Regions from separate parts of the Paenibacillus sp. FSL R5-0519 genome, predicted to be linked through region 1. Evidence: riboswitches for the same ligand, from Rfam matches in the RefSeq annotation. Region 1 holds a riboswitch; the other holds the start of a gene.

Region 1 (3,203 bases):
TGATACGAGTGTTTGACCTGCTACGGAAGGACGAGTTCCTGCTTCAGCGACGGCTTTGGTTTTAATAAAGAACAGGTCACCGACGGTTCCGGCATTATTGCTGATGTTGGCCTGCCATTGCAGCAGGGCACTTCCATTTTTGTGGATATAATAACTGACCAGATCGTTGTCCTCGATAACGAAGAAACGATCCTTTTTGCCTTGTTCAAAAATGTATTTAATGGATGAATCCACCGGACCCAGAGGGGTGCGAATATCAAGGCGGGCTTGTCCCAGTTCAGAGAAGCGTGGCAGATGAAGTGCGGCTTCACGCGCCACAGTCAGATCGGAACTGTTATATTCTTTTACAAGAGTAGCATCGGTAGTGTAAATGTAAGCTTCCTTGGCCTTCTGGTTCCACTGCACCTTGGCACCAAAAGCTTCACCGATGGCACGGAGCGGAAGCATCGCTTTGCCATTCACGAGAATCGGCGCTGAAGACAATGTCGCACTTTGGGCATTTTTCTTCATTGTTTTGCTGTTTGGTGTAAGGATATACTTATCACTGCCTGTGCTAATGCTGATCTCTTTGGTTTTGTTATTGTAGCCAAACGTATAGTTGCCGAGGAATTGAAGCTCAGTCAATGCCACGTACGTAACCCCCTGCCGTATGACAACATCATATTGAGCTTTAACATTGTTAATATAGGCTGTCGGATTAGGTTTAGTTGCAGCGGCTTCCGCCACAGTGGATGAGAGTAAGGCAGGTGCCGTGCCTGCGGTGAGTATCGAAGCGGCAAGAATCATTTTCCATGTTTTAACCTGCCAAACAGAGTTGTACTTTTTCATTATTATCCATCTCCCTTCTAGCATTTAAGACGCATTACATAACCTAAATGTTGCATATTATGGAAAGAAAATTTTCAGATATCTCCCTTCCCATTACCCCATACGAAGCATGATGACTTTCTGGGGATTGTCACAAATACCCATCTGATGTACATTAGAAGCAATGAAATAAGTGAACCGGGAGCTCAATGAAGTTGGGCTGAGAGAGTGGCCTTGTGCCGCTGACCGTACATCTGATCTGGGTAATGCCAGCGTAGAGAACATGGATTTGCAGTATGTAAGGGTGAAGTGTAGGAATGAACGTGGATGAACAACAGACCTTTTTGAACTGTGGTGGTGTATCTGCCAGGGCGGAGAGGAATGGTTGATATTCCGTATTTTTGACATCCACCCAATACATCATTGTGAGGATTGTATACTGCGTGTTAGGCCTGCCCGGAACCGGGGAGGCTTTTTCGTTTATTTTTACAACCCCCACAGGGAACAAAGGAAGGACGTAGAGAACATGGCAACAACAACAGGCAACAAACGATTGAAATTAACGGATATTCTGGTAACCATCGTAATCGCAGTGGTGTTTGGGGTGATTTACAAGATATGGGGGCCTACGTATGACTTGATGAAACCATTCGGCGTTCATGCGGAGCAGATGATCTACGGCATGTGGTTTATGGCGGGCACGTTTGCTTTTGTTATCATTCGTAAACCAGGCGTGGCTATCTTGGCCGAGGTTGCGGCTTCAACGGTAAGTGCTTTTCTGGGCAGTGAATGGGGCATGTCCACACTTGTGTATGGTCTGTTGCAAGGGTTGGGAGCCGAGATCTTCTTCGCCGCATTCCTGTATCGTAAAACCAATCTGTTTGTCACTTGTCTTGCAGCAATTGGAGCCGCAGCGGCCTCGCTTGTGCTGGATTATCAGTATGGCTATATCGATTCACTCTCGGCCTGGAATTATACGTTATTCATTGGATTCCGCTTCATCGGAAGCATCCTGATTGCAGGCGTGTTCGCATATTATCTCGCCAAAGCATTGGAATTGACCGGTGTAACACGCTCCCTCAGACCGGTATCCAAACAGGATTATGAGGCGCTGGATTAGATGAACGGAGAGGGGAATCCGCAAGCGGTAAGTGTGACGAATCTAAGAAGCAAGTTCCCGGGAGAGAAAGCCTTGGTATTTCAAGGCTTGTCTCTTTCTGTGCGTCAAGGCGAGAAAGTGCTATTGCTCGGCCCAAGTGGCTCCGGTAAATCGACGTTATTGCAAATATTGAGTGGTCTGATACCACGTTCGGTTGAGATCCCGATGAAATGTGATGATATTCTGGTTCCCGCCAAAGCAGGAGTGATCTTCCAAGATCCGGATACCCAATTCTGTATGTCCTATACGGATGAAGAGATCGCATTTGTTCTGGAGAATCGGAATATTCCGCGTGAAAAGATGCCGGCGCTGATTGAATACTATCTGCAACAAGTGGGGTTATGCTTGGAACAGAATCGTGTATTGATCCAGTCCATGTCTCAGGGGATGAAGCAACGTCTTGCGATTGCTTCGATGCTTGCCATGGACCCGGAGGTATTGTTTTTGGATGAGCCCACTGCACTGCTGGATGATGAGGGTACTTCCCAAGTGTGGGACACCGTTAGACGGATTGCCAGTGACAAAACGATCATCATCGTTGAACACAAAATAAACGAGATTGTAGATATGGTCAACCGCATCATTGTGTTATCAACTGAAGGGAAGATTGTGGCGGATGGGCCAGCACAGCAGGTATTTACGGATGAACGGGGCAAGTTGCAGGCTTATGGAATCTGGTATCCAGGCGTGTGGGAAGAGCATGAGCAGGAGAGGGCAACGAAGGAAGAAAAGGAAAATATGACTGGTGACTATCTAGTCAGTGAAAATCAGGGCTTTCGGAGCCTGGAAGGACGGCAATCGTTTGGCTTATCCGATGCAACGGGGAGATTACCCCTAGCTCACGTCTCATCCTTATCGTCTGTATCGTCGTCACATCGGCCTGTACTGGACTTGCAGCAGTTCACCGGATGGCGTGGAAAAACACCTTTCATTCAGGTGGAACAGGCCAAGGTATGGCACGGAGATTGGATTGGTATTGTCGGAGCCAATGGAGCTGGCAAGAGTTCATTGTTGTTATCTCTGATGAATATTCTGAAAACAACAGGTCATTATGAGGTGCACGGTCAGCCTTCTGGCAAAACGGAACAGCTTGCAGATCAGATTGCGTTTGTCTTTCAGAACCCGGAGTTTCAATTTGTAACCAACACCGTGGCGGAAGAAGTGGAATTCTCATTGCTGGGGGGCAGGCTTACAACGGAAGAAAGACATGCCAGGACGGATCATATGCTGAATCAAT
Region 2 (3,203 bases), 290 kb from region 1:
CATTTTATTAAACATCTGTCAGACAATCAACCATAATACTGATAAAAAGTATCAGGAAGCTGATCAATACGACGAAGAAGATATGATAGCAGTATGCTCACCTTCAAATGATGTCAGACTTCCCAGCTTGCGCTGTACCCGCGCTTAGGAACGTGTCCGATACTCTTCTGCCTTTTCCTGCATACCCGCTGCTACAGCCTCATTCTCGGACAATCCTTTATCCGCCGCAAAAGCACGAATGTCTTGCGTAATGCGCATGCTACAGAACTTCGGCCCGCACATCGAGCAGAAATGAGCTTCTTTGGCCCCTTCTGCCGGCAGCGTTTCATCATGGTAGGACAGTGCCCGTTCCGGGTCGAGTGACAGGTTAAACTGATCCCGCCAGCGGAACTCGAAGCGTGCCTTGGACAGCGCATCATCCCGGCGCTGGGCGCGTGGATGGCCTTTCGCCAGATCCGCGGCATGGGCTGCGATCTTGTAGGCAATAACCCCTTCGCGTACATCATCCTTGTTGGGAAGCCCCAAATGTTCTTTTGGCGTAACGTAACAGAGCATGGACGTACCGAACCAGCCGATCATGGCCGCACCAATAGCGGACGTAATATGATCGTATCCCGGGGCAATGTCGGTCGTCAGTGGCCCCAGTGTGTAGAATGGTGCCTCTTGGCATATCTCCATCTGAAGATCCACATTCTCCTTGATCTTATGCATCGGTACATGACCCGGGCCTTCAATCATCACCTGCACATCATGCTTCCACGCGATCTGCGTTAATTCCCCAAGTGTAGCAAGCTCCGCCATCTGAGCTTCGTCATTGGCATCGTAGATGCTTCCTGGGCGCAGTCCATCCCCGAGAGAGAACGCCACATCATACCTTTTCATAATTTCGCAGATTTCTTCAAAATGGGTGTACAAAAAATTCTCCTGATGATGCGCCAGGCACCATGCTGCCATAATGGACCCGCCCCGGGACACAATGCCTGTCATCCGCTTGGCGGTCATCGGAATGTAACGCAGCAGCACCCCTGCATGAATCGTAAAGTAATCCACGCCCTGCTCTGCCTGCTCAATGAGCGTGTCACGGTACAACTCCCAGGTCAGCGCCTCAGCCTCTCCATTCACCTTCTCCAGCGCCTGATACAGCGGCACCGTACCAATCGGCACTGGGGAGTTACGAATGATCCATTCCCGGGTGGTATGAATGTTTTTGCCTGTGGACAGATCCATCATCGTATCTGATCCCCATCGTACCGCCCAGGTCATCTTCTCGACTTCTTCCTCGATGGAGGAAGATACAGCGGAATTGCCGATATTGGCATTGATCTTCACGTGAAAATGACGACCAATCAACATCGGCTCACTCTCCGGGTGGTTGATGTTGGAGGGAAGAATAGCCCGTCCACTCGCCAACTCCTGCCGCACGAATTCAGGTTCCACGCCTTCACGGATAGCGGCATACTCCATCTCTGGTGTAATCATGCCCTGCCGTGCATAATGCATCTGCGTGACACAACGCCCAGCCTGAGCACGCAGTGGTTGTCCCCGAAATCCAGGGTATTCCTCTGCCCCGGCTCTCCGCCCTCCAGGCTTTAATCCGTTATCCTCGGGTTGAACGGCTCTGCCCTCATATGCTTCAACATCACCGCGTTCCATAATCCAATGATTTCGGAGCGCAGGTAATCCCTTCCGAATATCCATCTGGAATTCGGGATCGGTCATGGGGCCGCTCGTATCGTAGACACGCAGCGGTTCGTTATGCTCCACCCCTTGGGGAGTATTCGTGTCATGAAGGGCTATCTCACGCTCCGGTACAGCTATGTCCGGCCGTGAGCCCTGAATGTAGACTTTGCGGCTGCCCGGAAAGGGCTGAACCCGTCCGGCCGCTCCTGTTTCCTTTTCCACCTGCTGACCGTTATGTTCCTGTTCCATCGCTTGCTGTCCCGTTTGATTTCCTGTACTCATGTTCGCTCGTCTCCTCCTTAGTGTTCGTTCGCTGGTTTGGTTGGTAGCATCATTGGCTTGCTTACGTACCTATCCCAAATCATGCAGAGCGCAGAGAAGAAAGAGCGATCCTACAGCAGACCAGCGGAGACATTTTCATGTACAGTTCACAACAGACCCGAAGTTAGCACATATCATGGATCTACGCCAAGTACTCTCTTCATCCAAGCCCACTTTCGCAGGTTATTGAAAAAGCAGTCCATGGAGTCTGTGATATATCGCCCGTTCACTGTAATAAAAAAAGCCGGTCCCCGAAGGAACCGACTTGAATGTCCATCACCAATAATGCTCCTGTGTGCAGCTCCTTATCGGAGACCTTCAAGAGTCACATGTGGTGGTTGTGGTCATATCGCCGATTACTTCCCTACGCTGGTATGATCCAGATCAGGTGCAAAGGGTCCGGAATCTCATGCGATTCCGTCTCAGTCCGGACAATTCGGACTCCCCCAGTAACGTTAACAAGTTGCGGCTTACATAAGCCGCCATTCATATTCAATGAAGCTGGCCCCACTGGGCCGTCCATTACAGAGTAGCGCAACCGGAACATAAAAACAACCTTTATATTCCAGATCACCAGCTCAATTGGAGAAAAACCTTACCTCAACATCAGGATAACATAAGCCCCATCTGCGTAGCAGCATCCTTCAACACAGGTGCGTATTCATGCAATGTCTCCTGTGAGAGTCGACTAACAGGCCCTGAGACCGAGAGGGCAGCTGCAATATTGCCTCGGCGATCCATAATCGGTACAGATACCGCAGCAGCTCCCGGCTCACGCTCCTCATAACTCGTCGCATATCCGTTATCCCGGATATCTCCCATTTGCGCCAAATACACCGCCGGATCAATAAACACCGGCCACTCCGGCCCGTTCATCAGTTCCTCACGATCCTCGTCCGTGGCAAACGCCATCAAGACTTTGCTGGATGCGCCAACAGACAGCGGGAGTCTAACACCGACGGGAGCGACCCGGCGAATCGCCTGATCACTTTGCACAGCCTGAATCCGAATCCGCTCACTGCCATCACGCAGGTACAGACTCACGGTCTCCCCCAATCGATCTCTCAGTCGCTCCATCGCAGGCAGCAGCAGAATAGCGGGATCATCACTGCGGGACATATGAGCCGACAGCTCCCAGATTCGGATGCCTAGTCGGTACTTCTCTGTTGCTGCATCGCGGATTACGAACCCACGATCCTCCA

Evidence for each region. Region 1 has a riboswitch for thiamine pyrophosphate ahead of MKY73_RS25055 (ECF transporter S component). Riboswitches for the same ligand answer to the same signal wherever they lie in the genome.
Region 2: it holds a riboswitch for thiamine pyrophosphate, as region 1 does, so the genes downstream of both, thiC (phosphomethylpyrimidine synthase ThiC) here and MKY73_RS25055 (ECF transporter S component) in region 1, are expected to answer to the same signal.

The regions. Positions count from the first base shown of each region.
Region 1 covers NZ_CP150234.1:5,575,680-5,578,882, reverse strand. The annotation lists gene MKY73_RS25060 (copper amine oxidase N-terminal domain-containing protein) at 1-828, opposite strand, end outside; TPP riboswitch at 995-1,105, shown strand; gene MKY73_RS25055 (ECF transporter S component) at 1,334-1,927, shown strand; gene MKY73_RS25050 (ABC transporter ATP-binding protein) at 1,928-3,203, shown strand, end outside.
Region 2 covers NZ_CP150234.1:5,868,489-5,871,691, forward strand. The annotation lists gene thiC (phosphomethylpyrimidine synthase ThiC) at 145-1,929, opposite strand; TPP riboswitch at 2,346-2,459, opposite strand; gene MKY73_RS26330 (IclR family transcriptional regulator) at 2,608-3,203, opposite strand, start outside.